3 regions of the Arthrobacter sp. NPDC057259 genome follow, and region 2 is predicted to be linked to each of the others. Evidence: riboswitches for the same ligand, from Rfam matches in the RefSeq annotation. Region 2 holds a riboswitch; each other region holds the start of a gene.
The links. Region 2 has a riboswitch for thiamine pyrophosphate ahead of ACFUCU_RS01525 (bifunctional hydroxymethylpyrimidine kinase/phosphomethylpyrimidine kinase). Riboswitches for the same ligand answer to the same signal wherever they lie in the genome.
Positions count from the first base shown of each region.

Region 1: it holds a riboswitch for thiamine pyrophosphate, as region 2 does, so the genes downstream of both, thiO (glycine oxidase ThiO) here and ACFUCU_RS01525 (bifunctional hydroxymethylpyrimidine kinase/phosphomethylpyrimidine kinase) in region 2, are expected to answer to the same signal.
Region 3: it holds a riboswitch for thiamine pyrophosphate, as region 2 does, so the genes downstream of both, ACFUCU_RS06110 (ECF transporter S component) here and ACFUCU_RS01525 (bifunctional hydroxymethylpyrimidine kinase/phosphomethylpyrimidine kinase) in region 2, are expected to answer to the same signal.

Region 1 covers NZ_JBHUYA010000004.1:216,996-227,386, reverse strand. Annotated here, with positions in the region: gene ACFUCU_RS08850 (glutamyl-tRNA reductase) at 1-597, shown strand, start outside; gene ACFUCU_RS08845 (SDR family NAD(P)-dependent oxidoreductase) at 671-1,672, opposite strand; gene moeB (molybdopterin-synthase adenylyltransferase MoeB) at 1,684-2,901, opposite strand; gene ACFUCU_RS08835 (TetR/AcrR family transcriptional regulator) at 2,984-3,649, shown strand; gene ACFUCU_RS08830 (DUF3107 domain-containing protein) at 3,713-3,937, shown strand; gene ACFUCU_RS08825 (hypothetical protein) at 3,946-4,248, shown strand; gene ACFUCU_RS08820 (VOC family protein) at 4,253-4,615, opposite strand; gene ACFUCU_RS08815 (thiazole synthase) at 4,671-5,492, opposite strand; gene thiS (sulfur carrier protein ThiS) at 5,498-5,734, opposite strand; gene thiO (glycine oxidase ThiO) at 5,731-7,056, opposite strand; TPP riboswitch at 7,047-7,164, opposite strand; gene thiE (thiamine phosphate synthase) at 7,191-7,883, shown strand; gene ACFUCU_RS08795 (ferritin-like fold-containing protein) at 7,939-8,637, opposite strand; gene ACFUCU_RS08790 (RNB domain-containing ribonuclease) at 8,679-10,181, shown strand.
Region 2 covers NZ_JBHUYA010000001.1:323,968-334,358, forward strand. Annotated here, with positions in the region: gene ACFUCU_RS01520 (Rne/Rng family ribonuclease) at 1-2,166, shown strand, start outside; TPP riboswitch at 2,340-2,437, shown strand; gene ACFUCU_RS01525 (bifunctional hydroxymethylpyrimidine kinase/phosphomethylpyrimidine kinase) at 2,553-4,106, shown strand; gene rplU (50S ribosomal protein L21) at 4,472-4,780, shown strand; gene rpmA (50S ribosomal protein L27) at 4,842-5,105, shown strand; gene obgE (GTPase ObgE) at 5,221-6,810, shown strand; gene proB (glutamate 5-kinase) at 6,800-7,957, shown strand; gene ACFUCU_RS01550 (glutamate-5-semialdehyde dehydrogenase) at 7,984-9,315, shown strand; gene ACFUCU_RS01555 (hypothetical protein) at 9,396-9,629, shown strand; gene nadD (nicotinate-nucleotide adenylyltransferase) at 9,643-10,314, shown strand; gene ACFUCU_RS01565 (hypothetical protein) at 10,322-10,391, shown strand, end outside.
Region 3 covers NZ_JBHUYA010000003.1:41,509-51,899, reverse strand. Annotated here, with positions in the region: gene ACFUCU_RS06115 (ABC transporter ATP-binding protein) at 1-652, opposite strand, end outside; gene ACFUCU_RS06110 (ECF transporter S component) at 663-1,295, opposite strand; TPP riboswitch at 1,363-1,504, opposite strand; gene ACFUCU_RS06105 (hypothetical protein) at 1,531-2,253, opposite strand; gene ACFUCU_RS06100 (DUF4235 domain-containing protein) at 2,359-2,622, shown strand; gene mnhG (monovalent cation/H(+) antiporter subunit G) at 2,665-3,072, opposite strand; gene ACFUCU_RS06090 (monovalent cation/H+ antiporter complex subunit F) at 3,062-3,340, opposite strand; gene ACFUCU_RS06085 (Na+/H+ antiporter subunit E) at 3,337-3,882, opposite strand; gene ACFUCU_RS06080 (Na+/H+ antiporter subunit D) at 3,879-5,498, opposite strand; gene ACFUCU_RS06075 (Na(+)/H(+) antiporter subunit C) at 5,495-6,040, opposite strand; gene ACFUCU_RS06070 (Na+/H+ antiporter subunit A) at 6,037-8,991, opposite strand; gene ACFUCU_RS06065 (MFS transporter) at 9,148-10,391, shown strand, end outside.

The sequences.
Region 1 (10,391 bases), on a different contig from region 2:
GACATCATGATCGGCTGCAGCGGCTCGGACAGCCGGGTCGAGGCGGACGAGCTCGCCCGCATCCGCTCGGCCTCGCCGCAGCCGCTGATCGCCATCGACCTGGCGCTCACCCACGACTTCGACCCCGCCGTGGCCGAGCTCGACGGCGTCGAACTCCTCACCCTCGAATCGGTCCGCCTCGCCGCGCCGCAGGAGCAGGCCGAGTCCCTGACCCAGGCCAGCGGCATCGTGGCCGGCGCCGCCACCGCCTTCGAGCAGGAGCGGGAGGCGCGGTCCGTGGACTCCGCCATCGTGGCCCTGCGCCGGCACACCATGGACGTCCTCGACGCCGAGATGGAGAAGGTCCGCGCCCGCCACGGCTGCACCGCCGCCGCCGAGGAGGTCGAGTTCGCCCTCCGCCGCATGGTCAAGCAGCTGCTGCACGTCCCGACGGTCCGCGCCCGTGAGCTGGCGGCCAACGGCCAGCAGGCCGACTACGTCGCAGGCCTCGAGGCCGTCTACGGCATCACCGTCGAACAGCCCGCCCAGCCAGCCGCCGGCAAGGCACCGCGGGCCGCGGAGGCCGGCTGCCCGGTCGACCACAGCGAATCCGCCTGACGAACCCCCTGCCGGCAGCCCTCCCCCTGACCGGCCCTCGGCGTTTCTACCCTGACCCTCCCGCGGCCGCTGACTATGCGAACGCGTTGATGCCGGTCAGTTCCGCCGACTTCTGCCACAGCTTCTCCGCAGCCTCGGGGTCGATCGCGTGGGCGTCGACGCCGCGGACCCTGGCCTCCGGCGAGCCCGGCACGGTAGGCTCCGCGATGTCGCAGTCCTCGCAGTAGACCCCGCCCATTCCCGCCAGCCGCGGTGAGGTGGCGGCCCAGACCGAGGTGGCCGCGCCCTGCTCGGAGGTCTTGAAGCGTTCGTTGACGTTCCCGGCCTCGTCCATCCAGCCGGAGGCGACCATTTCCTCGCGGGGCAGGTGGCGTTGCAGTTCGGTCATGATGCCGCCGGGGTGCACGGCGAAGGCACGCACCCCGGAGGACTTGCCCAGGGCGTCGAGTTCGACGGCGAAGAGCGCGTTGGCCGTCTTGGCCTGGCCGTAGGCCTGCCACTTGTCGTAGCCGGAGTCAAAATTCAGGTCCTCGAACCGGACCGGCGAGAGCTTGTGGCCGGTGGAGGACAACGCCACCACCCGCGCCCCGTCTCCGGCGGACAGGGCGGGCCACAGCAAGTTGGCCAGGGCGTAGTGGCCCAAGTGGTTGGTGGCGAACTGTGCTTCCCAGCCGGGCCCGACGCGGGTTTCCGGGCTTGCCATGATGGCCGCGTTGTTGATCAGGAGGTCCAGGCTGCCGGCCTCTCCAAGGAAGCCGGAGGCGAGGAGGTCCGCAGCGAAGCTCCTGACGCTGTCCAGGTCGGAGAGGTCCAGGGCGGCGACGGCCACGCCGTCGAGGCCGGCCCGGTCCAGCACCTCGCGGGCGTGTTCTGGCCGGCGGGCCGGGACCATGACCTTGGCGCCGGCGGAGGCCAATGCCCGGACCGTTTCAAGGCCCAGCCCGGAATAGCCTCCGGTGACGACGGCGGTCTTGCCGTGCAGGTCGATTCCCGCGACCGCCTCAGCCGCCGTCGTGCGGGGCCCGAATCCGGAGCCGAGGGGGTGCTGCGGGGTGGTGCCGTTGTCCGTGACCATGGAGCTGCCTTTCAGTAGACGGGTTTGCCGGGCTCGACGTCCCGGACCCAGGCGAGGATGCCGCCCTCGAGGTGGCTGACGCGCTCGTAGCCTGCGGCCCGGGCGGCGGCCAGGACGGCCGCGGACCGGGTGCCGGCCTTGCAGTGGAACACGATGTCCGTGTCCTGCGGCAGCTCGGCCCACGCCTCGCCGGCGAGGATCCGGCCCTGCGGGATGAGCCGGGCGCCCTCAATCCGGACGATGTCATACTCGCCGCTCTCCCGGACGTCCACCAGTTCGAACTGCCGCAGGCCCGCGTTGCGGGAGGCGAGCATAGTGGCCAGCTGGGTGGCGGTGATGGTGTGCCCGGTGTCCGTGCCGGCGTCGGCGGCGGGGGTGATCCCGCAGAACGCCTCGTAGTCGGTCAGTTCGGTGACCCTGGGCGCGTCCGGGTCGCGGGAGACCTTGATTTCGCGCCAGCTGCCGCCCAGGGCGTCGAAGAGCGCCACCCGTCCCAGCAAGGAACGGCCGACGCCGGTGATGAGTTTGACCGCCTCGGAAACCATCAGGGAGCCGACGGCGGCACACAGCATGCCGAAGACCCCGCCCTCGCCACAGGAAGGGACGGACCCGGCCGGCGGCGCCTCGGGATACAGGTCGCGGTAGGTGGGGCCGTGCTGCTCCCAGAACACGCTGACCTGCCCGTCGAAGCGGAAGATCGACCCCCAGACGTAGGGCTTGCCCAGGATGGCGGCCGCATCGTTGACCAGGTAGCGGGTGGCGAAGTTGTCCGCCCCGTCGATGATCAGGTCATAGCCGGCGAACAGTTCCAGGGCGTTGGACGCGTCGAGCCGGACGTTGTGCAGGCGGACGTCAACGAGGGGGTTCAGGGCGGCGATTGCGTCCCGCGCCGACTCGGTCTTGGGCCGGCCGACGTCGGCGACGCTGTGGATCACTTGGCGCTGCAGGTTGCTCAGGTCGACGTCGTCGTCGTCGATGATCCCGAGCGTTCCGACGCCGGCGGCCGCCAGGTACAGCAGCGTGGGTGAGCCGAGCCCGCCGGCGCCAATCACCAGGACCTTGGCGTTCTTCAGGCGGCGTTGGCCCAGGGATCCGATCTCGGGAATGATGAGGTGGCGGGAATACCGTTCCACCTCCGCCGCGGTGAGGTCGGCGGCCGGTTCCACCAGCGGGCCGGGAGCCTGGCCGGCCGCGGCGGAAGTACTGTTCTCGGTCAACTTCGAAGCCATACTTCAATCTATGCCCGAAGTTGCCGCCAGTCATATTACCCCCGCGTATTGTGGAACCAACAGCGAGGAAAGAAGGCCCAGAGTGGTTCATCAGGCACCGGTTGATCGGGGACAGACCGGAAAGCCGGCGGCGCAGCCGCGCACCGGTGGGCAGCGTTCCGCCCGCCTGCCCCGCGATGAACGCCGGGCCCAGCTGCTGGCCGCCGCGCAGGAGGTCTTCGTCGCGAACGGCTACCACGGTGCCGCCATGGATGAGATCGCCGAGACCGCCCACGTGAGCAAGCCGGTCCTCTACCAGCACTTCCCGTCCAAGCGTGAGCTTTACTTGGCGCTGCTGGACAGCCACCTCTCCACCCTCACCGCGCTGCTGCTGGGGGCCTTGAACTCCACGACCGACAACGACGAACGCGTCCAAGCGGTCATGCGGGCCTACTTCCGGTTCATCGCCCACGACGACCAGGCGCACCGGCTGGTGTTCGAGTCCGACCTGGTGAACGACGCCGACGTCGCCCGCCGGCTTGAGACTTTCAACAAGACGTTCGCCGACGCGATCGCCAAGGTCATCGCCGAGGACACCAAACTCCCGCTGCTGGAGGCCCAGCTGCTGGGCCGCGGCCTGTCCGGCATGGCCCAGGTCAGCGCCCGGTACTGGCTGGAAACGGACGGCAACCTGGACCTCGATGTGGCCAGCGACCTGATCTACCGTTTAGCTTGGCGCGGAATCAGCCGCTTCCCGAAAGAGTCCTAGACTACAAATAGAAAACCCCCTTTAGGGGAACGTGAACACTTTGATTGGCTGGGAGGCCTTGCTGTGGAAGTAAAGATCGGCATTCAGAACATCGGCCGCGAAATCGCCCTGGAGTCCGGCCAGGACGCCGACGCCGTGGCGGCGCTGGTCAGCGAGGCCATCGCCAAGGGCACCGAGCTGCGCCTCACCGATGAGAAGGGCCGCCAGGTAATCGTGCCGGCCGGCGTCCTCGGCTATGTCGAGATCGGCGCCGAAGAGGTCCGCCGCGTCGGCTTCGGCGCCCTCTAGGTCCCGCTGTGCTCTCCCTCATCGTGGTGGCGATGGTGGCCGTTGCCGCCGGCTTCGTCGTCTGGGCCAATGACAAGCGGCATGCCAAGTACGGCATCGCCGTACCCGCCGGTGTCGCCCTCACGGTGGGGATGCTCAGCTGGATCATCTTCCAGGCCGCGGGCCTCGGCTATCAGCCGGGCCTGACCTGGATCCCGTGGATCCTGCCGCTGCTGCTCGCCGCGGCCGCCGCGGTTGCCGCCGTCGTGCTCCTGGGCCGGTCCCGCACCGCCCAGGACACGGAGCGGCTGAACGCCATCCTGCGCTCCTAGCCCCCTACAGCGCCTGCTGCAGCACCCAGCGGTTGCCGTCCGGATCGCTGAGGTGGGCGAATAGGACGCCGCCCATGTCCTCGATTTCGCTGACCTCCGCCCCGCGGCCCACCAGCTCGGCGCGCGTCGCGGCCAGGTCCGGGGTCACCAGTTGCAGCCCCTCGAGGCTGCCGGGCTTCATCCCGGTCATTCCCGTCCCGATCACGATCGACGCCGCGGAGCCGGGCGGGGTCAGCTGGACCACCCGCATCCCCGGGATGTGTTCGACGTCGTGGTCCAGCACGAACCCCAGCCGCTCGGAATAGAACTCCTTGGCCGCGTCGACGTCGGCCACCGGAACCTGGATCACTTCTAGGCGCATCTGCATGCGCCCAGGCTACCCCGCTCCCCCGGCGGGTAGGCGCAGTCCCTGGCCGCGGTCCCTAGAGGAACTCGGCGCGGCCTTCCATGCCGGAGGATGCCAGCGCGTGCTCGCGGCGCGGGATGCGGCCGGCCAGCCGGGCCAGGCGGCCCGCGGCGACGGCGTGTTTGAACGCCTCCCCCATCAGCACCGGGTTCTGGGCCCTGGTCACCGCGGTGGCCAGCAGCACGGCATCGCAGCCCAGCTCCATGGCCAGCGCCGCGTCCGAGGCCGTGCCGATGCCGGCGTCGAGGACCACGGGTACCGAGGCCCGGGAGGCGATCAGTTCGATGTTGTGCGGGTTCAGGATGCCCAGGCCCGTGCCGATGGGCGCGCCCAGCGGCATGACGGCCGTGGCGCCGAGGTGCTCCAGGCGCAGCGCCAGGACCGGGTCGTCGTTTGTGTAGGCGAAGACCTTGAACCCGCGCGCCACCAGCTGCTCGGTGGCGTCGGCCAGTTCCAGGGCGTCCGGGAGCAGGGTCTGTTCGTCGGCGATCACTTCGAGCTTCACCCAGCCCGTCTCCAGCGCCTCGCGGGCCAGTTCGGCGGTGAGCACCGCGTCGCGGGCGGTGAAGCACCCTGCGGTATTGGGCAACACCCGGATGTTGCGGTCGGCCAGCAGTTGGAACAGCGATCCGCTCTCTGCCGGGGAGTAGCGGCGCATCGCCACGGTGGTCAGTTCCGTGCCGGAGGCTTCCAGTGCGGCGCCGAGGCCGTCGAGGCTGGGTGCGCCGCCGGTGCCCATAATCAGCCGGGAGCCCAGCTCCACGCCGTCGAAGGTCACCGGGTCGCGGTGCGCCGTGGCCTTCACGGCGGGCTCCTGCGCGGTGTCTGCTTCGTTCATGCCGTTCATCCTCCCTGTACCGCGGTGACGAGTTCGACGTCGTCGCCCTCGATGAGTTCTGTTGCGTGCCACCGGCTGCGGGGCACGACCTCGGCGTTGCGCGCGACGGCGACGCCGAGTTTGCGTCCGTCCGTGGCCTGGCCGTTGTCCGCCAGGGGCCGGCCGGTGACGCCGCTGACGAGGGCGCCGACCGTGGCGTTGTCCGGGAGCGCGTGCGGCTTCCCGTTGAGGGTGATGTTCATGCGGTTGTCCTGTGGGTCGCGGGGTGGAGAGCATTGGTAGGGCTGTGCGCCTGGCTGGTCGACTGGTTGTGCTCAGCGTCGGTGCGTGGGCGGTCGAAGCGGTCCGGGAGGAACCCGTCCCAGCGCGGGTCCGGGGTGCCGTCCAGCAGCTCCCGGCAGATGGCCGCGGCCGCCGGGGTCAGCAGCACACCGTGCCGGAAGAAGCCGGTGGCGATCACCAGGCCCGGAACGTGGCCGCCGCCGGCGGCACGGACCCGTCCCAGCAGCGGGGCGTTGTCCGGGGTGCCGGGGCGTGCCCTGGCCGTGGCCTCGACGAGTTCCAGCTCGGCGACGGCCGGGACCAGCTGCTGGGCATCGCGCAGCAGCTGGTAGACCCCTCCGGCGGAGACGGCCAGGTCCCCGGCCTGGTCCTCGCGCTGGGTGGCGCCAACCACCACGGTTCCGTCTCCGCGCGGAACGATGTAGACCGGGACACCCCGGACCAGCCCGCGCACGGTGGAACTCAGCAATGGACGCAGGCGTTCGGGCACCCGGAGCCGGAGGATGTCGCCGTGGACCGGCCGCAGCGGCAGGGTGAGCCCGGCCGGGAGGTCCTGCAGGGCGGCGGCGCCCAGGCCGTTGGCCACGATGGTCTCGGCCGACCGGATCTCCTCTCCCCCGCTGAGCCGCACGCCGGCGATCCGGCCGTCCGCCTCGATTAGGCCCGCGGCGCGGTGCGGGACGGCCCGGAATCCGGTGTCGGCTGCCAGCAGGGCTCTGATCCGGGTGATCAGGCGGCGCGGGTCCACCTGGTGGTCGGCGGGGATCTCGAAGGCGCAGGAGATCGCCGGGCTGAGCAACGGTTCGCGGCGGCGGGCCTCCCGCACGGTGAGGGGTTCGACGGACAGTCCGGAGGCCACCTGGAGGGCGCGCAGGTCCGCGAGCGCCTGCCGGTCCGCGGCGTCGGCGCCCACGGCGAGGGTCGGCGTCGTGAGGTAGCCGGTGCCGGCTCCCCCGTCGCCGCCGTCGGCGAGGCTGCCGGCGAAGGCGGGCCAGAGCCTGGAGGACTCCAGCATCAGGGGCAGCAGTCCCTCCTCCTGGTAGTGGAGTTCGCTGACGGGTGCCAGCATCCCGGCGGCGGCCCAGCTGGCGCCGTCCCCGGGGGCGTCGTCGATCAGCGCCACGGTGCGTCCGGAGCGCCGGAGTTCCCAGGCGATGCCGTGGCCGATCACGCCCCCGCCGATCACGACGGCGTCGAGGGGGCCGTCAGGCCGAGCACCGCGGCCGTCAGGCTGGGCACCGGGGCCGTGCGGCCGGGCCTTAGGGCTGGGGGTGGTGTTCATGGGTTCCTTCCCTACGCCGGTACTAGCCGGATCAGGTCAAGCGGTCGGCTCTGACGCCCTCTCAGCCCTGCGCCGTCGACGGCGTGCGGGGCTCCCGCGGTATGCGCCCAGTTTAGAGGAACTACGCTTGGGGCATGAGCCAGGATGTCCACAGCACCGCCCGTTTGTACCTCTGCACCGATGCCCGCAAGGACCGCGGAGACTTTGAAGCCTTTGTCGATGCCGCGTTTACCGGGGGCGTGGACATCATCCAGCTCCGGGACAAGACCATCGAAGCCGCGGAGGAACTGGAGCTGCTGGAGGTCCTGCACACGGTCGCGGCGCGCCACGGCCGGCTCTGGGCCGTCAACGACCGCGCCGACCTGGCCTCGCTGGCCGGTGCCCCGGTGTTCCACATCGGGCAGAAGGACATTCCGTTCGGAGCGGCCCGGGACTTCCTCGGCAAGGACACCGTGATCGGCCTGTCCACCCACACCTCGGAGCAGGTCGACGCCGCCATCGCCGCCGCGCCGGGCCGGAGCGGGCTGGACTACTTCTGCGTGGGCCCGGTCTGGGCGACACCCACCAAGCCCGGCCGGGCCGCCGTCGGCCTGGACCTGGTCCGCTACGCCGCCGACGCGATCGAGCGCGCCGAGGCCGCGGGCGACGGCGGCAAGGTAGCCGGCGTCGTGCCGTGGTTCGCGATCGGCGGCATCGACCTGACAAATGTGGAGCAGGTCCTCGACGCCGGGGCCCGGCGGATCGTGGTGGTCCGGGCGATCACCGAGGCGGACGACCCCGCCGCTGCGGCGCAGGCCCTGCTCGCCGCCCTCGACGCCCGGGCTTAGTCGCGGCCGTGCGTAAGCGCGGCCGGTCGCCTCGGCCTCACCGGCCGCGGGCCCTCTACCCGGCCAGGCCCAGCAGGGTCATCCGGCGGGAGTGCGCCGTGGCCAGCGAAGTCAGCAGCGCCCGGACCGGATCCGTGCCCGCAGGGACGCCGTTGCCCGTTGCCCCGTTGCCCGCTGCTTCCGAACCCTGGACGGCCAGGAAGGCGTGGTCGGCCGCGACCCGCTGCGCCTGGGTCAGCGCCTCGCCGAGAAGCCGCCGTGCCCACAGCGCCAGCCGGGAGGCCAGCCGGGGATCGTCGGCCAGGGCCTGCTTGAGCCGTTCACGCAGCACCCCGGTGGCCTCTTCGGAGGCCTGGACCTGCTCCACGAGGGCCGCGGTGGCGGGATCCAGCCGCGGAATCAGGGAACGGTAGAAGTCGGCGGAGACGGTGTCGATGACATACGCCTTCATCAGCGACTCGAACCAGTCGGCCGGCCGCGTCCGCTCATGGAAGTGGTCAACCGAGCGCTGGAACGGCACCATGGCGCCCTCCACGTCCTCGCCCATGTCCCGCAGCCGGGCGCACACGAGTTCGTAGTGCTCGAACTCCCGCACCGCCAGCCGGCCCAGCACGGCCCTGTCCCGGAGGGTGGGCGCGTAGCGGGCGTCGGAGGAGAGCCGTTCAAAGGCGGAGAGTTCGCTGTAGGCCATCACGCCGAGCAGGTCCGTGAGAAAGCGGTGATCGCGGGCGGAATCCGGCGTCGGAGTGCTCATCGTTCAAGACTAGCGGCGGATTTCGGGCTACCCTGACTTTCGTGTCTCACCATCGCCTGACGCCGAGCGTCCGCCAGCAGCAAAACCAGCTCGCCGAGGCGCTGAAGGCCCTGCGCACCGTCCTGGAACTGCCCGGGCCGTTCCCCGAGGAGGCGCTGCGCGACGCCGAGGCGGCGGTGGCCGGGCACGAACTTCCCGGCCTGGACCTGACCCACGTGGAGTTCGTGACGATCGACCCGGCGTCGTCCACGGACCTGGACCAGGCCCTGTTCATTGACCGCTCCGGCGACGGATACAAGGTCTTCTACGCGATCGCCGATGTCCCGTCCTTCGTGGCCCCCGGCGGCCCGCTCGACGCCGAGACGCGCCGCCGCGGGCAGACCTTCTACACGCCCGAGGGCCGCATCCCGCTCCACCCCGAGGTCATCAGCGAGGCCGCCGGCAGCCTCCTGGCCGGCCAGCTCTGCGCGGCCTTCGTCTGGGAGTTCGAGCTCGACGCCGCCGCCGAGGTGTCCTCGGTCCTGGTGCGCCGCGCCCGGGTCATCAGCCGCGCCAAGCTCAGTTACGCCGGGGTGCAGGCGGACCTCGACGCCGGCACGGCCGCCCCCGTCCTGGAACTGCTGAAAGAGGTCGGCGGCAAGCGGGTGGAGCTCGAGCGGCAGCGCGGCGGAGCGAGCCTGAACATGCCGGACCAGGAAATCGAACAGCTCCCCGACGGCGGCTACCGGATCGTCGCGGCTCCCCCGCTGCCGGTGGAGGACTGGAACGCGCAGATCTCGCTGATGACCGGAATGGCCGCCGCGGGCCTGATGCTCAAGGGCAAGGTGGGCATCCTGCGGACCATGCCCGCGCCGGACGAACGCTCCCTGCGCCACTTCCGCCGGCAGACCGGAGCGCTCGGCAAGCCGTGGGACGGGCAGACCAGCTACGGGGAATACCTGCGCACCCTGGACCCCATAGACCCCAAGCAGCTGGCCATCCTGCACTCGGCCGGGATGCTGTTCCGCGGCGCCGGCTACACCCCGTTCGATGGCAGCGTCCCGGACGACGCCATCCAATCCGCCATCGGCGCGTCGTACGCGCACTCCACCGCCCCGCTGCGGCGGCTGATCGACCGGTTCGTCCTGGTCATCTGCGAGGCGCTCTCGAACGGCGCCGAAGTTCCCGCCTGGGCCCGGGAGGCGCTGCCGTCCCTGCCCGCGATCATGGCGGCCTCGGACCAGCTCGCCGGGAAGCTGGAGCGGATGTCCCTGGACACGGTCGAGGCGGCGCTGCTGGTCAACCACGTCGGCCAGGAGTTCGACGCCGTCGTCATCTCCGGGTCGAAGCCCGCCAACGGTAACGGCGCGGGGGCCGGCAACGGCGACGGGAATGGGACAAAAGCGAACGGCAACGGCAACGGTCCGTCCGGAATCGTGCAGATCGCGGAGCCGGCCGTGACCGCCCGATGCCCGGGTGAGATGGAGTCGGGCAGCCTGGTCCGGGTACGCGTCGTCTCGGCCGACATCGCCGCCCGCGAAGTGCGGCTGGAGCTCGCCGGCTGAGGCCGCACCGCGCCGCAACGGCCGCGCCGTCGGGGACGCAGGGGCCGAACGGCTAGACTGGAAGGGTAGTAATGGATGCCCGGTCGTTGATTTCCTCGTAATTTCGAATCAACAAGCCCGCCCCTACGCGATCTTGAGACACACCCGCTGGTCCCAGTGCCAGCATCTAGATAGCCCGCGATCGGCTCCACTGGACTTGCTTGCGCCTAC
Region 2 (10,391 bases):
GTCCAGAACGTGCTGCCCTCTATGGAGGCGGCCTTCGTCGACATCGGACGCGGCCGCAACGCCGTGCTGTATGCCGGCGAGGTCAACTGGGACGCCGTCAACCTCGAGGGCAAGCAGCGCCGGATCGAGAACGCGCTCAAGTCCGGCGACTCCGTCCTGGTCCAGGTGACCAAGGACCCGGTGGGCCACAAGGGCGCCCGCCTCACCAGCCAGATCTCGCTGCCCGGCCGGTACCTCGTGTACGTGCCCGGCGGTTCCATGACGGGCATCTCCCGCAAGCTGCCCGACGTCGAACGCAACCGGCTCAAGCGCATCCTCAAGGACCGCCTGCCGGAAGACGCCGGCGTGATCGTCCGCACCGCGGCCGAGGGAGCCTCGGAAGAGGAGCTGACGCATGACATCAACCGGCTCCGCGCCCAGTGGGAGGGCATCGAAAGCCAGGCCACGTCCACCAAGATCCTCGCCCCGGAGCTCCTCTACGGCGAACCGGACCTGACCATCAAGGTGGTCCGCGACGTGTTCAACGAGGACTTCTCCAAGCTGATCGTCTCCGGTGAGGAGGCCTGGGACACCATCGAGGCCTACGTCACCTACGTGGCACCGGACCTGGTGGGCAGGCTCGAGAAGTGGACCAAGGACACGGACATCTTCTCCGCCTGGCGCATCGACGAGCAGATCCACAAGGCTCTGGAACGCAAGGTCTTCCTGCCGTCCGGCGGCTCCCTCGTGATTGACCGCACCGAGGCAATGACCGTGGTGGACGTCAACACCGGCAAGTTCACCGGCAGCGGCGGCAACCTCGAGGAAACCGTCACCAAGAACAACCTCGAAGCGGCCGAGGAAGTCGTCCGCCAGCTGCGCCTGCGCGACATCGGCGGCATTATCGTCATCGACTTCATCGACATGGTGCTCGAATCCAACCGCGACCTCGTTCTGCGCCGCATGGTGGAGTGCCTGGGCCGGGACCGGACCAAGCACCAGGTGGCCGAGGTTACCTCGCTCGGCCTCGTGCAGATGACCCGCAAGCGGATGGGCACCGGCCTGCTGGAAGTCTTCGGCGAGCAGTGCGAGGCCTGCGCCGGCCGGGGCGTCGTCACGCACGACGAACCGGTCGAGCACCGCCGCGCCAACACCGTCGCCGCGGAACACCATGTTCCGCGCACCGAGCAGCAGCCCGCCGCCCGCAACGAGCGCAAGCGCCGCCGCGGCAAGGGCGGCCAGGGCACCGAGGGCCAGCAGCAGCAGGTGCCGGCGGCCGGGCACCACGAGCCCACCGAGGCCGAGCGGCACGCCAAGGCCGAGGCCACCCGTGCAGCGCTGGCGAATATCGCGGCGGCCGCCCACGCGGCCCACCTGCACGACGGCGACGCCAGCGCAGCGCCCGACGCCGAGACCCGGCAGGCGGCGCTGGACGCCGCCGTCGAGCTGGCCTCCACCGAGGAAGCAGCAGGTCGTCCCGCCGCCGTGCTGACGTTCGGCGGCGAGCAGGTGGCCCTGCCCTTCGTCGAGCACGCCGAGCAGGCGCCGCAGCCGGCCCTGACCCTGGACCTGCTGACCGAGGCGTTCGCCAACCTGGGCGACTCGGACTCGCGGAACCGCCAGTCCGGGACCACGGAGTCCGCGGTCCGCGAGGCCGTCCCGTCCGTGGAAGCGCCGTCCGTGGAAGCACGGTCCGTGGAAGCCCCCGCCCCGGAGGCTGAAGCACCCGCCGAGGCTCCGGCCGCCGGACGGTCCGCCGACCAGTCCCGGGCCACCCGTGGCCGGGGACGTGCCCGCACGGCCCGGATCCAGCCGCCGAACGCCCGCAACCGCGCGGCCGAACCGGAAAACCGCAGGGAACCCGCCCCGCAGCAGGCTCCGAAACAGGAAACCCGCCAGCAGGAGGCTCCGAAGACGGCCGCACCGACGGCGGCCCCCGTCGCCACCCGCACTCCGGCGGCAGCGGAACCGGCCACCGGCCAGCGCCGTCCGCGGCGGCACCGTAGTGCCAGCCGTGCCCAGGGGGCAGCCAACGAGACCGCCGTCGAGCAGCGCCGGCAGGCCTCCGCCCCGTCCGGCCAGGGCTCCGTCCACGAGGCCAAGGCACCGGAAACGGTCAAGCCGGTCGTCAAGGACAACGGGGGCCCGATCATCCTCGGCGTCGGCGTACCGGCCTCGGAGCTCTAAACCGCTCCGCCGCCGCACCACCCGGTACCGCTCCGTACCACTCGCGGGTATCTCCCGGACTCGACGTTTCGAAGCGTCGGCTCCGGGCGGTACCCGCGAGCCGGTTAAGGAGGAAGGCTGGCCGGAGGATCGAACGGGACGGGCGGGCGAACCCGGGACGGGGCGCTACGCTGGAACGCGACACGGGGTGCCGCGCATCGGACCGGCTGAGATCCACACCCGTTGAACCTGTCCGGTTAGCACCGGCGAAGGGATGTCTCTTGTCTTTGACCCAACCCGCGGCAGCACCCGCGGCACCTTCAACCACGCCCGCGGCCGGCGCCAGTTTCCTGCAGACGGTGTTCCCTGCATCCAGGGCCGACGCCGGACCCGAGGCGTCGGCCGGCATGGCCCACGACGCCACCGGACGGGCCCCGGTTCCCCGGGTCCTGGCCATCGCCGGGTCCGACCCCTCCGGCGGCGCCGGGATCCAGGCGGACCTGAAGAGCATCGCGGCCATGGGCGGCTACGGCATGGCCGCCATCACCGCGCTGACCGCGCAGAACACCCGCGGCGTCCGGTCCGTGCACGTGCCCCCCGCCGCCTTCCTGACCGAGCAGCTGGACGCCATCGCCGAGGACATCACCATCGACGCCGTCAAGATCGGCATGCTCGGCGACGCCGGCGTCATCGACGCGGTGCGTGAGTGGCTGGAACGCACCCGGCCCGCCGTCGTCGTCCTGGACCCCGTCATGGTCGCCACCAGCGGCGACCCGCTGCTGCAGGAATCGGCCGTCGCGGCCCTCCACACCCTGCTGCCGCTCGCCGACCTGGTGACCCCGAACCTGGCCGAACTCGCCCTCCTGCTGGATGAACCGGTCGCCGCCGGCTGGGCGGGGGCGCTGGAGCAGGGCAAGCGCCTCTCCGCGCTGGCCGGAACCACGGTCCTGGTCAAGGGCGGCCATCTCGAGGAGGACGCCGACGGCGGGTGCCCGGACGCGCTGGTCAACAGCGCGGGACTGCCCGGCAGCGAGACCGTGGTGGTGCCGGGGGAGCGGGTCGACACCCGCAACAGCCACGGAACCGGGTGCTCGCTGTCCTCGGCCCTCGCCACGGCCTACGCCGCCGGCGGGGACTGGGAGGCCGCGCTGCGACGCGTCAAGCCCTGGCTGCTCGGGGCGCTGCGCGAAGCCGGACGGCTCGACGTCGGCACCGGCAACGGACCCGTCCACCACTTCCACCACCTTGCCCAGCCGGCGGAACCGGCGCCCGGGGCCGGCGCGGAACACTCCACGGAACACCTTAAGGAACCCGGCGACTTCGCCACCGGCCTCGAGCCCCTCGCCGCGGAGGGCCTGTCGGAGATCTACGCCCTGGACTTCATCCGGGGCCTGGCGGACGGGACCCTGCCGGAACACGAGTTCGCCTACTACCTCGGCCAGGACGCGCTCTACCTCAACGGCTACTCCCGGGTGCTGTCCCGCGCCGCGGCGCTTGCCCCGACGGAGGCGGAGCAACTGTTCTGGTCACGGTCGGCCGCCCAGTGCCTTGAGGTTGAGTCGGAACTGCACCGCAGCTGGCTCGCCGGGCGCGCCGGCACCCCGCGGCAGGGACCGGTCACCAAGTCCTACGTGGACCACCTGCACGCTGCGTCCCTGGCCGGCAGTTACGGGGTCCTCGTGGCCGCGGCGGTGCCCTGCTTCTGGCTCTACGCCGAGGTGGGCGCCGCGCTGCACGCACAGTACCTCGCCGCGGGCGCGGACGAAGGCCACCCCTACGCGGCCTGGCTGCGGACCTACGCGGACGAGGCCTTCGCCGAGTCAACCCGGCAGGCGATCCGCTACACGGACGCCGCCGCCCGCCGCGGTTCCGCCGCCGAACGGGGCGCCATGACCGAGGCGTTCGTCCACTCGGTGCGCTTCGAGGTGGACTTCTTCGACGCGCCGAGGCTCCACGCCTGACCCGGAACGGGGACCGCGGCCGGTAAGGTGGTGGGGCGCGGTTCCCGAAAGCGGCTGCGGCGCCCGGTCCGGTTCCTTGAAAAACGGCACTGTGGCACCGGTCACGCCCGACTCTCCGGGGCCTGCCTCGTTTGCGGCCGAAGGCGAAATTAGCGTAGTCTTGATCTTCGGTGCTTACGCCAACACTTGGGTTATGACCTTGAGGACCTGTCCACCCCACGCGGGACGGATGATCCACGGGATAGCTCATGGGTTCCCCCGGGGAACCTGCCGGCGTTGAGGCACAGCGTGAGCCGCTCCGGTATTTCGGGGCCAGGTTCCGCACGCAAATCTAGTAATAAACGTCGAGAGAAGTGAGTTCCCCAGTGGTGTACGCGATTGTCCGCGCAGGCGGCCGCCAAGAGAAGGTTTCTGTTGGAGACTTCGTTACCCTGAACCGCGTCCCCGGTGGAGCCGGCAGCACCTTTGAGCTGCCCGCACTGCTCCTGGTGGACGGTGACAAGGTCACGTCTGCCGCAGCGGACCTGGCTAAGGTAACGGTTACGGCTGAGATCCTGGAAGACCTCCGTGGTCCCAAGATCGTCATCCAGAAGTACAAGAACAAGACCGGTTACAAGAAGCGCCAGGGTCACCGTCAGGAACTGACCAAGGTCAAGATCACCGGTATCAAGTAACTTTCCGTTACTGATCAGGTTCCCGCAGTTTCCCAGAATTTTTTGAAGGCAGGCATTCCAAATGGCACATAAAAAAGGCGCGAGCTCCACTCGCAACGGTCGTGACTCCAACGCCCAGTACCTCGGCGTGAAGCGCTTCGGCGGCCAGGTTGTTTCCGCCGGCGAGATCATCGTCCGCCAGCGTGGCACCCACTTCCACCCGGGCGCCGGCGTTGGCCGTGGCGGCGACGACACCCTGTTCGCACTGACCCCCGGCGCTGTCGAGTTCGGCACCCGCCGCGGCCGTCGCGTCGTGAACATCGTGGCTGCTGCAGCCGCAGAGTAACACCTACGTTTCACAATCGGTGGGGCGGGCCAATGGGTCCGCTCCACCGGTGTTTTAACCGCATTACAATCATTCCGGGACCTTGCGGACCGGGAACAGCACTGAGGAGATCCACGTGGCCAGCTTTGTAGACCGGGTAGTACTGCACGTATCCGGCGGTACCGGCGGTCACGGGTGTGTCTCCGTCCACCGTGAAAAGTTCAAGCCCCTCGGCGGACCCGACGGCGGCAACGGCGGCAACGGCGGCGACGTCATCCTCCGCGTCGATCCCCAGACCACCACCCTCCTGGACTACCACCACGCCCCCCACCGGCACGCCACCAACGGCGGCCCCGGTATGGGTGACTGGCGCGGCGGCAAGAACGGCGAGACCCTGGTCCTGCCCGTCCCCGAAGGCACCGTCGTCAAGAGCAAGGATGGCACCGTCCTGGCCGACATGGTGGGGGAGGGCACCGAATACATCGCCGCCGCCGGCGGCCTCGGGGGCCTCGGCAACGCCGCCCTGTCCTCGCAGAAGCGCCGCGCCCCCGGCTTTGCCCTCCTCGGCATCGAGGGCGAATCCAGCGACATCGTCCTGGAACTGAAGTCCATCGCGGACATCGCCCTGGTCGGCTTCCCGTCCGCCGGCAAGTCCAGCCTGATCGCCGCCATGTCCGCCGCGCGGCCCAAGATCGCGGACTACCCCTTCACCACCCTGATCCCCAACCTCGGCGTCGTCCAGGCCGGCGACATCCGCTTCACCATCGCCGACGTGCCCGGCCTGATCGAGGGCGCCAGCGAGGGCAAGGGCCTCGGCCACCACTTCCTGCGCCACGTCGAACGCTGCGCCGCCCTGGTCCATGTCCTCGACTGCGGCACGCTCGAATCTGACCGCGACCCGCTCTCCGACCTGGCCGTGATCGAGGCCGAGCTGGAGAAGTACGCCGTCGACATGAGCTACGCCGGCACCGACGGCGAGGTCGTCCCGCTGAACCACCGCCCTCGGCTGGTCGCCCTGAACAAGGTGGACCTGCCCGACGGCAAGGACATGGCCGAGTTCGTCCGCCCCGAGTTGGAGAAGCGCGGCTACCGCGTCTTCGAAATCTCCGCCACCAGCCACGAGGGCCTGCGCCAGCTCGGCTTTGCCATGGCAGAGATCGTCAAGGCCGCCCGCGATGCCGTCGCCGCCACCCCGCCGAAGGTCGCCGCCCCGGTGCTGCGCCCCCGCGCCGTCAACGAATCCGGCTTCACCATCCGGCGCGAGGAGCGCGGCATGGAGCCGTTGTTCCGCGTCCTGGGCGAAAAGCCGGTCCGCTGGGTCAAGCAGACGGACTTCACCAACGAGGAAGCCATCGGCTACCTCGCGGACCGGCTGGCCAAGCTGGGCGTGGAAACCGAGCTGTTCAAGCAGGGCGCCAAGCCCGGCGACGCCGTGGTGATCGGCGAGGACGACGGCGTCGTCTTCGACTGGGAGCCCACTATGATGGCCGGCGCGGAACTGCTGGCCTCCCCGCGCGGCACCGACATCCGCTTCGCGGACATCGGCGACCGGCCCACCCGCGGCCAGAAGCGCGAGGAACAGCAGGAACGCCGCGACGCCAAGGCCGCCGCCCGCGCCGAGCTGGAAGCCGAGCGCAAGGCCGGCATCTGGACCGAATCGGTCAGCGGCCGCCGCGCCCAGCAGCCGCTCAAGGAGAGTGGACTCGGCGACGCCGATGACCAGTAACGCCACCCGGGCCGGCGACGTGACGTCGGCAGTATTTCCCGGCCGGGCACTCCTGGCCGACGCGCGCCGGATCGTCGTCAAGGTCGGCTCCTCCTCGCTGACGTCCATCAAGGGCGGCATCGACGAGGAGGCCCTCACCGGCCTGGCCGACGCCCTGGCGCACAAGCGCAACGCCGGCACCGAGATCATCCTGGTCTCCTCCGGCGCGATCGCCGCCGGCCTGGCACCTCTGGGCCTGGAGAAGCGCCCCCGCGACCTCGCCACCCAGCAGGCCGCGGCGAGCGTGGGGCAGGGCCTGCTCATGGCCCGCTACACCCACGCCTTCGGCGCCCACGGGGTCACTGTCAGCCAGGTCCTGCTGACCGCGGACGACTTCATGCGCCGCAGCCAGCACACCAACGCGTTCCGCGCCCTGGACCGGCTGCTGAACCTCGGCGTCGTGCCCGTGGTCAACGAGAACGACACCGTCGCCACCCACGAGATCCGCTTCGGCGACAACGACCGGCTGGCCGCCTTGGTGGCCCACCTGGTCCGCGCCGACGCGCTGGTGCTGCTCTCCGACGTCGACTCCCTCTACGACGGGCCGCCCGCACGCGGCGCCCGGAGGATCCCGCACGTCGCGGGCCCCCGTGACCTCGAGGGCGTCTCGATTGGCAGCACCGGCAAGGCCGGCGTGGGGACCGGCGGAATGGTCACCAAGGTGGAGGCAGCCTCGATCGCCGCCGGCTCCGGCATCCACGTCCTGGTCACCTCCACCCCGAACGCCGCCGCCGCACTGGCGGGGGAGGACGTGGGCACCTGGTTCTCCGTTAACGGCGCCCGCAAGCCCATCCGGCTGCTCTGGCTGGCGCACCTCGCGTCCGTCCAGGGCCGGCTGGTGCTCGACGACGGCGCCGTCCGCGCCGTCCGGGAACGCCACACCTCCCTGCTGCCAGCCGGCATCACCGCCGTGCATGGGGACTTCGAGAGCGGCGACCCGGTGGAGATGGTCGGCGCCGACGGCACCGTGATCGCCCGCGGGCTGGTCAACTACGGCGCCGGGGAGCTGCCGCAGATGCTCGGACGCTCCACCATGGACCTGGGCCGCAGCCTGGGCCCTGGCTACGAGCGCGAAGTTGTTCATGTTGACGACCTGGTGCTGGTCTGACCCACCCACTCGCCTAAACTTGGAGCATGACTGAGGCCCTGACTTCGCACCCCGACCTGCCCCTGAACGACACGCCTGCCGCAGGCCTGCCGCCGGCGGCCCCGGGTGTCGAAGCCGCGGTCCACGCGATCGCCGACCGGTCTCGCGCCGCCTCGCGCGAGATGGCCCGCGCCAACCGGGCCTGGAAGGACCGCGGCCTGCGCGCCATCGGCGCCGCCCTCCTGGAGCACCGGGGCACCATCCTCGCCGCCAACGCCAAGGACGTCGCCGCCGGCCGCGCCAACGGCACCTCCGCCGCGCTGCTGGACCGGCTGACGCTGAACGACGCCCGGATCGAAGCCCTCGCCGCGGCGCTGGATAACCTCGCCGGCCTGCCCGACCCCGTGGGCAACGTGGTGCGCGGCCAGACCCTGCCGAACGGGCTCCGGCTCCGGCAGGTCAACGTGCCCATGGGCGTCGTCGCCGCCATCTACGAGGCCCGCCCCAACGTCACCGTGGACATCGCCGGACTGGCGCTCAAGAGCGGCAACGCCGTGATCCTGCGCGGCGGCAGCGCCGCAGCCGAAACCAACATCGCCCTGATCAACGTCCTCCGCGACGCCCTGGTCTCCGTTGGGCTGCCCGCGGACGCCGTCCAGAGCGTCGACGAATACGGCCGCGACGGCGCCAACGTGCTGATGCGGGCCCGCGGCCGTGTGGACGTCCTGATTCCACGCGGCGGCCGGGACCTGATCCAGACCGTCGTGACCAACTCCGCCGTCCCCGTCATCGAGACCGGCGAGGGCAACGTGCACATCTTCCTCGACGCCTCCGCGGACGAGAAGATGGCCGTGGAGATCCTCCTCAACGCCAAGACCCAGCGGCCCAGCGTCTGCAACACGGTCGAAACCCTCTTGGTGCACTCGGGGTCCACCGTGCTGCCCGCCGTCGCCGACGCCCTCCGGGCCGCCGGGGTCACCCTGCACACCGACGCCCGCGTCACCGCCGCGCTGCCCTCGGTGGAGACCGTGCCCGCCACGGACGTGGACTGGGCCACCGAGTATATGGACCTGAACCTCGCCGTAGCCATGGTCGACAGCATGGACGAGGCACTGGCCCACATCCGCTCCTGGTCCACCGGCCACACCGAGGCGATCGTCACCAACGACCTCGCCAACGCCGAGCGCTTCATCGCGGAGATTGATTCCGCCGCGGTGATCGTCAACGCCTCCACCCGGTTCACCGACGGCGGCGAGCTGGGGTTGGGCGCCGAGGTGGGGATCTCCACCCAGAAGCTGCACGCCCGCGGTCCGATGGGCTTGACCGAACTCACCACCACCAAGTGGATCGTGCAGGGCGAGGGCCAGGTCCGGGCCTAGTCACGCGGTACCATGGACTAAAGCCAGGAACGGCGGGATCCTCCGCCGTCGTCCATTTGTAGAACTCACTAGGGGAGAACATGCTGTTTCAGCAGATCGCCACGTCCGTTGCCGCAGCAGTGGCGCACGAAGAACCCGCTCCGCTCATCGCGCCGCCTTACGTGATCGGCGGCACGATGTTCGTGCTCCTCCTGGTCCTGATGTTCATCACTCTCTCCTACGGCAACCTGGGCAAGCGCCACAGCGCCGTCGAAGAGCACGCTGACCCGCACCGCCAGCACCCGAACAAGCACGACCACGGCCAAGGCCACTAATATTTCCGCCATCATGAAGCCGCACGGCGCAACACGCCGCCTGCGCCTGGGTGTGATGGGCGGCACGTTCGATCCGATCCACCACGGGCACCTGGTGGCCGCCAGCGAGGTCGCGGCCAAGTTCGGCCTCGACGAGGTGGTGTTCGTACCCACCGGGCAGCCGTGGCAGAAGAGCAGCAAAAAGGTCACCCAGGCCGAGCACCGGTACCTGATGACCGTCATTGCCACAGCGTCCAATCCGCGCTTCACGGTCAGCCGCGTGGACATCGACCGGCCCGGTCCGACGTACACCATCGACACCCTGCGGGACCTGCACACGCAGCGTCCCGACGCGGACTTGTTCTTCATCACCGGAGCGGACGCCCTGGCGCAGATCCTCTCCTGGAAGGACATCAACGAGCTCTGGTCGCTGGCGCACTTCGTCGGGGTGACGCGTCCCGGCCACGTCCTGGACGGCATGGGCCGCGACGACGTCACGCTCCTGGAGATTCCGGCGATGGCGATCTCGTCCACGGACTGCCGCGCCCGCGTGGCCGCCGGCAACCCCGTCTGGTACCTGGTGCCCGACGGCGTGGTGCAGTACATCGCCAAGTACGGGCTCTACGACGGCCAGCCGGAAACGGAACTGGACGTCCACCAGGTCCGCCCCGTCCTCCAACCACACCTAACCGCCAGTACCGAGTGAGCCTCCCATGAGTCAGGAACAGCCTCCCATCCGCAGCCGACGCGAACTGCGCCGTGCCAGGGATGAACGGCAGGCAG
Region 3 (10,391 bases), on a different contig from region 2:
TCCACACGGAAACCCGGTGTTCCACCACCACCAGGGTGGCGCCGGTCCGGTCCAGGCAGCGGCCCACGGCGTCGCGGACCTCCAGCACACCGGCGGGGTCGAGGTTCGCGGTGGGTTCGTCCAGAAGCAGCAGCCCGGGCCGCATCGCGAGGATGCCGGCCAGGGCCAGCCGCTGCTTCTGCCCGCCGGAGAGCGCCGACGTCGGGTGCCCCAGGGGCAGGGAACCGAGCCCGACGTCGTCGAGCGCCTCCCCCACCCGGGCCCAGATCTCCGCGGGCGGGACGGCGAGATTCTCCGCCCCGAACGCGACATCGTCGCCCACGCGGGAGAGCACCACCTGGGTCTCCGGGTCCTGCTGCACCAGCCCGGCGCGACCCCGCCGGTCCCGGGGCGGGGCCCCGTCGATCAGCAGGCTGCCGCTCTCGTCGGCGTCGTCGGCATCCGCGTCCGCGCCGCCGCCCTCGCCGAGCACCCCGGCGAGGGCGTGCAGCAGAGTGGATTTGCCGGCGCCGGAGGGCCCCAGCAGCAGGACCCGTTCGCCCGGGCTGATGTCCAGGTCCAGTCCGCTGATGGCGGGCCGGGACCGCCCGGCGTGCCGCCAGCCCCAGCCGCGGGCGGTGACCGCGGCGGGGCGGACGTCGTCGGCGTTCATGCGCGCGGTGTCAGGAGAAGACGGGTTCGGTGGCCGCCTTGCGGGAGGCGAAGGAGGCCAGCACCCCGGTCCGGGCCAAACCGCGGGTGGCGATCCAGGCCAGGCCGCCGGCGATCACGGCACCGGAGATGGCGCAGAAGACGATGTAGGCGGCCTTGTCCGCGGCCTCGAAGGCGATGTTCCAGCCCCAGGGCAGGAAGCAGTCGTTCAGGCCGCAGAAGAGGCCCGCGCCGGCGCCGGCGAGCAGGGAGACGGGGAGGTTGAACTTGCTGTAGCGGAAGGCGGCGAAGACCAGCTCCGCGCCGAGGCCCTGCAGGATGCCCGAGATCAACACGGTGGTGCCGTACTGGGAGCCCATGATCAGCTCGCCGGTGGCGGCGACGGCCTCGCAGAACAGTGCGGCGCCGGGCTTGCGGACCACCAGCATGCCGAGCACCGCGGGGATCATCCAGCCGCCGGCGTAGAGGCCGGTCAGGGGCGGGTAGACGGCGGTGAGCGGGACGGACACCACGTTGGAGCCCTGGTCCCAGGCCCAGAAGATGACGCCGCCGGCGATCGCGATCAGCGCCGCCAGGACAATGTCGACCACGCGCCAGCTCTTTTTGCCGGCCGCTGTGGTGCGGGGGGTGGAAATATCGGTCATGTCGTCCTCCTGAGGTACAGGAGGGGAGGGTATTCCGGCCACGGCGGCCGCTGCCGCGTGTTCCGGACACCCTGAGAACTCGACTCCCTTGCGCCGGTACTAACCGGATCAGGTTCGAGGGTCTGCGGCTGTCCGCACTCTCAGCGCCCACCTACGGTTTCCGGATTCCTCCGGAAGGGTCCGACGGCGGCGCTCCCCTGTCGTTATGAATGTCGCCCGTGTGGGCTGGCCCAGTTTACACCCGCGCCGCCGGGGCCCGCCTCCCCTCCCTGCCGAGCCGGATCAGCACGATCCCGGCCGCCAGGAACCACGCCCACATCAGGAGGCCGTAGCCGCCGTAGAGCGCCGGGACGAGGTACCGCAGCGCCTCCGCGAGCAGCCCCAGGGCACCGGCGCCGATGCCCAGCCAGCCCACCGCCCGGGAGAGCCCTGCCCGCACCATGGCCACGGACATGAGGAGGATGCCCGCCGCGGAAAGCACCCCGGCGACGGCGGGTGTGTTGTTCTCGGCGATCACCGCCTCGGCGGCGGCGCTGATCCGCTGCCGCGCGGCGTCGTCGGCCGCCCCGGCGTACCGGTCGCTGAGGTAGACCAGCACCAGAGAGCCGCGGCTGGTAACCGGGATGGCGAGGATCAGCGCCCAGGACAGCCCGCCCACCAGGGCGCCGCCCAGCGCCAGGCCCCGTGCCAGTCCCTCTGCCGCCGGAGCGCACGCCAGGAACAGCGCAGCGAAGACGGGCACCGCCAGGATGTTCGGGACCGTCCAAAGCAGCTGCTCGGCGACGTAGACGGGCTTGTTGCGGGCGATGAACTCCAGCGTCGGCACGGCCCCGTCGACCGGCGGCGGCGCGATGAAGTCCAGCACAAGGGCCAGCACCAGCAGCACCACGAACGCGATCGAGCAGCAGCCGGCCGCCAGCTGGAACGGCGCCCAGGGTGCGCTCCGGTCTCTGTCCATGCCCGACGGTAGGCCGGGCGGCGCGCGGCGGACAGGGGCGTCCGCCCCGGACCGGTGTGCCAGTAGGCTAGGGGCAGTCCTGTTTCCACCCGCAAGGAGCACGAAATGAACATTGTCATCAAACTGCTCGGCACCGGCATCAGCCTGGTCGCCGGTCTCGTCGGCACCAAGCTCGTGGACACCGTCTGGGAGAAGACCACCGGCAACAAGCCGCCGAAGGGCCACGACGACGACGTCCCCACCACGCTGCGCCAGGCCCTGACCTTCGCGCTGATCTCGGCCTCGGTGAGCGCCGTCATCCAGGTCCTCGCCAACCGCGGCACGCAGCGGGCCATCACGCGCTTCGCCAAGACCCAGGACATCGTCTAGGCGCACCGCACCACCGGACTCCGACGGGGAGTCCCCCGGGCATCAGTCCCGGCGGGGCTCCCCGTCCTCGTTGAAGCCGCGTTCCCCGGCGGCCTGCTGCACCACCGCTTCGAGCTCATCCGCGCTCAGCAGCTCCGGGTGGAGATGCTTGGTGCGGTAGCCGGCGCGGCCCACCATGTGCGCGGAGACCGGGACGGTCAGCAGCTGGAAGATCCACGCAACCACCAGCACCGGCCACACCCACCAGGTGCGCATCTGCAGGCCCACGGCGCACAGCAGCACGAACAGGCCCAGGACCTGCGGCTTGGTGGCGGCGTGCATCCGGCTCATCAGGTCCGGGAAGCGGAGCAGGCCGATCGCGGCGCCGAGGGACATCAGCGCACCCACCACCATGAACACGGCGGACACGGCGTCGATCACAGTATCCCCGGAGACGGTCTCAGGATTCATGGGGGTGCCTCCTGCGGTCGGCTACGAAGCGGGCCACTGTCACGGACCCGACGAAGCCGATGATCGAGATCGCCACCAGCAGCATCAGGTTGTTCAGGTGCCGGTTGACGGCCATGTCGATGCACAGCGCGGCGCCCAGGATGGCCAGCAGCACGTCGGTGGCGAGCACGCGGTCCAGCAGCGAAGGCCCTCGGGCGATCCGGATGATGGCGCCGCCCGCCGCGAGGGACAGAATCACGGCGGTCACGGCCAGGACGATCGGCATCATGCGGCTGCCTCCTGTTTGAGAGCGGAAACTTCCTCCGGGGAGCCCATGATCCGGATCAGGCCGGCCTCGGTGTCCCGGACTTCCTTGCGGAGCCTGGCGGCGTCCTCGGCGTCGCGGACGTTGATGCCGTGGATATAGAGCGTGGACGTACCCCTGTCCACCTCCACGACCAGGGAGCCCGGAATCAGCGATATGACGTGGCCGGTGGCGGTGACCAGGAGATCCGAGTGGCTGCGGAGCGGGACCGCGACGATGGCGCTGACCACCCGGGGCCCGCGCACCACGGCGAGGTAGAGCAGCTGGAAGCTCGCCGCGACCACCTTGCCGAGGAACACCAGGCCAAAGGGGACGGCGCGCAGCACGTTGAACCGTCCCCCCAATTCCACCGGCGGCAGGTAGAACAACCGGGCCACGAACACAGCGATCAGCGCCCCGAAGAGCAGGTTGCCGGCGCTGAAGTCCTGCCAGAGGGCGCCCCAGACGATCACCAGCCAGACCAGCAGCGGCAGTTCCTGGCGCAGCGAGATCCGTTTGCGGGTCATTTGCCGCCTCCCTGGGCCACGGGCTGCGGTGGGGCCGGGACCGTGACCTCGTCACCGAGCACCGCGTGGATGTAGGAGGACCGGTCCAGCATCTCGGCCGCGGACTGGCCGGAGAGGCGGAACAGCGGCCCGGCGAACACCGTCAGGGCCACGCCGAGGATGACCAGCGCCAGCGTGGAACCGACCATGGTGCGCGGCAGCAGGCTCACCGAGTGGCGAGCGGAGGATGAGCCGGTCCCGTGGGACTCCCCGCCCGGGGCGGCGAGCAGCACCGGGTCCGGGTGCTCGGCGTCCTCGGGCTTGCGCCAGAAGGCGCGGTTCCAGACGCGGGCGATGGCCAGCAGGGTCAGCAGGCTGGTCAGGACGCCGCCGGCCACCAGCGCGTACGCCAGCGGGGTGCCGAGCAGGACGCCGGCCTGCAGCAGGCCCAGTTTGCCCAGGAAGCCGGAGAGCGGAGGGATCCCGGCGAGGTTCATGGCCGGGATGAAGAACAGCACGGCCAGCAGCGGGGAGAGCTTGGCCAGGCCGGCCACCCGGTCCACGGAGGAGCTGCCGGCGCGGCGTTCAATCAGCCCGGTGACCAGGAAGAGGCTGGTCTGGATGGTGATGTGGTGCGCCACGTAGAACACCGCGGCGCCCAGGCCGGCCACCGAGGACATCGCCAGCCCGAACACCATATAGCCGATGTGGCTGACCAGGGTGAAGGAGAGCAGACGTTTGATGTCGCTTTGCGCGAGCGCACCCAGAATCCCCACCACCATAGTCAGCAGCGCCACCACCATCAGCGGCTGGTTGAAGGTGTCGCCGGGGAAGAGCAGCGTCTCGGTGCGGACGATCGCGTAGACGCCCACCTTGGTGAGCAGGCCGGCGAACACCGCCGTAACCGGGGCGGGGGCGGTCGGGTAGGAGTCGGGCAGCCAGAAGGAGAGCGGGAAGACGGCGGCCTTGATCCCGAACGCCACGAGCAGCAGCACGTGCAGCAGGTTCCGGGTGCCCTGGTCCAGGTCCCCCAGCTTCATGGCCAGGTCCGCCATGTTGATGGTGCCGGTGGCGCCGTAGATCATCGCGATGGCGATTAGGAACAGCACCGAGGAGACCACGGAGACCACCACATAGGTCACGCCGGCGCGGATCCGGGGGCCGGTGCCGCCGAGGGTCATCAGCACGTAGCTGGCCGTCAGCAGGATCTCGAAGCCCACGTAGAGGTTGAACAGGTCTCCGGAGAGGAAAGCGTTGGACACCCCGGCCACCAGGATCAGGTAGGTGGGGTGGAAGATCGAGACCGGGGCGTCACTGTCGCCGTCGGCCATGCCCTGCCCGGTCGCATAGACCAGCACGGCCAGGCTGACGGCGGAGGAGACCACCAGCATCAGCGAGGAGAACTGGTCCACCACCAGCACGATCCCCCACGGCGGCAGCCAGCCGCCGATGCTCACCGCCGCCGTGCCGCCCTCCCAGACGGAGGCCAGCAGCCAGCACTCAAGCAGCAGGGTCAAGGAGAGCAGCGCGATGCTGACCGTCCGCTGCGCCCGGGAGTGCCGGATCAGCAGGAAGGTCAGGGCGGCGCCCAGGATGGGGAGGACGACGGCGAGCGGGGCAAAGCTGGCGATGTTCACTCGGACCCTCCTTCCTGGTTCGGGGCGGTGGTGCGGGAGCCGGGCCGTTCCTCGGCCGCGGCTTCGCTGGCCGGCATCTGCCGGGCGCCGGCCAGGATGGTCCCGCCGGCGTCGGGCTCGACGGCGGGCAGCGGGAATTCGGAGGTTTCCTCGGGGATGACGGCGTCGTCCTCGGCGTCGAAGCTGGGCGTCTCGGCAACCCGGAGGTCCTCGGCGTCGTCCTGGATCTCATCCTGCCGGGCCAGCACCCAGGTGCGGTAGATGATGCCGAGCATGAACGCGGTCACGGCGAAGGAAATCACGATCGAGGTGAGGATCAACGCCTGCGGCAGCGGGTCGCTGTAGGCGCCGGGATCGGTGTCCTTGGCGAACAGCGGGGCCAGGCCGGCGTATCCGCCCGTGGTGAGGATGAGCAGGTTGGTGGCGTTCGCCAGCAGCATCAGGCCCAGCAGCACCCGGGTGAGGCTGCGCTCCAGGAGCAGGTAGATGCCGCAGGCGTACAGCACCCCCATCACGGTCAGCAGGGTCAGGTTGACGCTCATGCATTCCCCCCGGGGGTGGTTCCGGCGGCCGCGTCCGACTGCTCTTCGAAGTGTTCGTCGATTTCGGCGCCGAGGCTGCGGAGCACGTCCAGGGCCAGGCCGACGACGACGATGTAGACGCCGATGTCGAAGATGGTGGAGGTGACGAACTTGATGTCACCGAAGACCGGGAGCCAGAGCTGGACGATGGCGCTTTGGAAGACCTCGCCGCCCAGGAGCAGCGGCGCCACCCCGGACACGGCCGCCGTCGCCAGGCCGATACCCAGCAGCGCGCCGGCGCTCAGCGGCGCGGCCTCGCGCAGCTCGAACCGGCCGCCGGCCAGGTAGCGGATGGTCAGCGCCAGCCCGGCCATCAGGCCGCCGGCGAAGCCGCCGCCGGGCAGGTTGTGCCCGGCCAGCAGCAGGTAGATGGAGAAGACGATCATCGAGTGGAACACCAGGCGGGTCACCACCTCGAAGATGATGGAACGCCGCTCGGGGGCGAGGGTCCGGCCGGCCACCAGCCAGGCGTCCTTGGTGGACGCCGCGAACCGGCGGCTCAGGGCCAGCGCGGCGCCGTCGCGGCTGTGCGCGGGGGCGGCCAGGCGGCCCACCGTGCCCTCGTCGACCGACCCGGAGGACCGGATCCGGTCGCCGCGGCCGCGGACGAAGATGAGGCTGGCGACGCCGGTGGCGGCAAGGGCCAGCACGGAGATCTCGCCGAAGGTGTCCCAGGCCCGGATGTCCACCAGGGTGACGTTGACGACGTTGAGCCCGCCGCCGCCGTCGTAGGCCAGCCGCGGGAAGTCGAGCGAGACCGGCGTGGCGACCCGGGCGCCGAGGGCGTAGATCGCCACGAAGATCATGGTCAGGCCGAAGCCGGCGCCGATGATGATCCGGACCACCCGGTACCGGCCGCCGGTGCGGTCCCGGAGTTCGGCCGGGAGGCTGCGCATGGCCAGCACGAACGCCACCAGGATGATGGTTTCCACCAGCATCTGGGTCAGTGCGAGGTCCGGGGCGCCCTGCAGTGCGAACATCAGGGCGATGCCGTAGCCGGTGACGGAGACCATCAGGACGGCCAGGAACCGCTTGTTGGCGCGGACCGCGGCGAGGGCGCCGACCACGATGCCGGCTCCGGCCACCAGTTGCAGCGGGGACCCCGGGTCGATGACGTAGAGGTCCGCCGGGAGGGGCTTGCCCGCGAGCAGGATGGCGGTCAGCGGGAGCAGGAAGGCCACGCTGAGGATGACGGCCAGGTAGAAGTAGAGCGAACCGCGCTGGGTGCGGCCGGTGACCCACACGGCGGCGTCGTCGAGCGCTCCGATGGTCTGCTGGTAGGCGCGGTCGCCGTTGATCCAGCCCGGGACCAGCTCCTGGGCCCGGGCGACGGCGCCGCGGCCGTAGTACATCGCCAGTCCGAGGGCGAAGGTCACGGCGGTCAGGCCCAGAGCGGGCGTGATGCCGTGCCAGAGGGCGAGGTGCCCGGCGTCGGGGGCGTCCTCGCCGGCGAACAGTGCGGCGTAGGGCTGGATCCAGCCGTCCACCGGCGCGGGCCACAGCCCGTAGGCGACGGTGAGGAAGGCCAGGACCGCGGGGGCGGCCAGGAAGGCGGGCTTGATGGCCTTGAACCGGGTGACCGGGACGCCGTCCTTGACCGCGAACGCGCCCCAGAGGAAGCGCGCGCTGTAGGCGAAGGTCAGGATCGACCCGATGACGACGCCGGCCAGGACCACCAGTCCCCAGGGGCCGGTCCCGGCGTGGTGCACGAAGGCCTCGAAGACGGATTCCTTGGCCACGAACCCGGCCAGCGGGGGCACGCCGGCCATCGAGGCGGCGCCGATCACGGCCACGACGCCGAGCGCCCGGGAGGACTGGAACACGCCGGAGAGCTTGCGGATGTCGCGGGTGCCGGCCTGGTGGTCGATGATGCCGACCACCAGGAACAGGGTGGCCTTGAAGAGCCCGTGGGCCAGCAGCAGGGCGATCCCGGCCAGGGCGGCGTCCGGCTGGCCGAGGCCCACCACCATGCTCAGGAAGCCGAGCTGGCTGACGGTGCCGTAGGCGAGGATGAGTTTGATGTCCGTCTGGCGCAGCGCCCGGTAGCCGCCCACCAGCATGGTGGCCAGGCCCAGGCCCAGCACCACCGGCAGCCAGGTGTCCGTCCCGGCGAACCCGGGCGCCAGCCGTGCCACGAGGTAGATGCCGGCCTTCACCATCGCCGCGGCGTGCAGGTACGCGCTGACCGGGGTGGGGGCCGCCATGGCGCCCGGCAGCCAGAAGTGGAAGGGCACCAGCGCCGACTTGGTGATGGCCCCCACCAGCACCAGCACGACGGCGGTGGACACCGCCGGCGCGGCCGGGCCGGCCACCAGCTCCGGTGCCTGCTGCAGCAGGGCCGAGATCCGGTAGGTGCCGGCGAAGGATCCGAGCATGATCAGGCCCACCAGCATGGCCAGGCCGCCGGCGGTGGTGACGATCAGGGCCTGCAGCGCGGAGCGGCGGGCGGCCAGACGGGTCCGGGCGTAGCCGATCAGCAGGTAGGACAGGACGGTGGTGAGCTCCCAGAAGATGAACATGAGGAGCAGGTCGTCCGCGGTGACCAGCCCGAACATCGCCCCGGCGAAGGCCAGCAGCTGCGCCCCGAAGCCGCCCAGGTTGCTGTCCTTGTTCTTGAAGTACCGGGCGCAGTAGACCAGGACCAGCGCGCCGACGCCCAGGATCAAGAGGGACATCACCCAGGCCAGGGCATCCATCCGGAAGGCCAGCTCCAGGCCGAGGTCGGGAATCCAGGGGACCAGCACGGCGGGGGCGTCCGGGCCCGCGTACACTGCGTCGTGCTGCAGGATCAGCCAAAGGAACGAGCCCGCGGGGACCGCCGCCAGTGCGTAGAACGCATTCCTGCCCGCCCGCCGGAAGAGAAACGGCGCCACGAGAGCCACAGCGAAGTGCACGGCTAGGACTGTGATCACTGGTATCTCCGCAACGTCAGGAATTCGGTTATCAAAAAGTTGGAGCAGGCGGCGCATGTGGTTAGGTTCAGTCCGAACAGTTTACCAAGCGTGTACAAATTCTTTTCTGTCCGTTTCATCCCGGTCGGGGCCGCGGGGACGGCTAACATCAGGGCTATGAATTCCGCCACCGCTCCCGAGGCCGCACCGGCGTCCGAACTTGATTCCGGACGCCAGCCCGCCGGGAGGGGACGCATCCTGGCCTGGGCCGCGTGGGACTGGGGCTCCGCCGCGTTCAACGCCGTGATGACGACCTTCGTCTTCACCGTGTACCTGACGTCCAAGGCCTTCGGCGGCGAGGACGAGGCCTCCGCGGTCCTCGGCACCGCCCTGGCCATCGCCGGCGCCGCTATCGCGGTGCTCGCCCCGGTCACCGGACAGCGGTCCGACGCCGGCGGCCGCCGCAAGCTCTGGCTGGGCGTGAACACCGCCGCCGTGGCGCTGCTTACGGGGCTGTGCTTCTTTGTCTTCCCGCGGCCGGAATTCCTGCTGTTGGGGGTCACCCTGATCGCCCTCGGCAACATTTTCTTCGAGTTCGCCGGCGTCAATTACAACGCCATGCTCGCCCAGATTTCGACGCCGGCCAATATCGGGAAAATCAGCGGCTTCGGTTGGGCCTCGGGCTATCTCGGCGGCATCGTGGCGCTGTTGATCGTCCTGCAGCTGTTCGTCCAGCCGAGCATCGAGTGGTTCGGCGCCTCCACCGAGGACAGCCTGAACATCCGGCTGGTCGCCGTCTTCTCGGCGCTTTGGCTGCTGGTCTTCGCCGTCCCGGTCATGGTCGCCGTGCCCGAGGTGCCCATCGCGCGGCAGGACAGGCTGGGCTTCTTCGCCTCCTATGGACTGCTGGCACGCCGGATCAAGGACATCTACCGGACCAGCCCGCACACCATCTACTTCCTGCTGGCCAGCGCCATCTTCCGCGACGGCCTCGCCGCCGTGTTTACTTTCGGCGGGGTGATCGCCGCCGGCACCTTCGGCTTCGACCTCAAGCAGGTTATCTTTTTCGCCGTCTTCGGCAACGTCGTCGCCGCTGTTGGCGCACTCGTGGGCGGACTACTCGACGACCGGTCCGGCCCCAAAGCGGTCATCATCGGCTCCCTGGCGGGCCTGCTGGTGGCTGGCACCGCGCTGCTGATCCTGGGCAACGGGACATATTCCTTCTTCGGCATATCCTGGTCCGGCAGCATGACCTTCTGGGTCTTCGGCCTGTTCCTCTGCCTCTTCGTAGGGCCCGCCCAGTCTTCCTCCCGCGCCTATCTGGCCCGGCTGGCCCCCACCGGGGAGACCGGTGAGCTGTTCGGGCTCTATGCCACCACCGGCAGAGCCGTGAGCTTCCTCGCCCCGGCCCTGTTCACCCT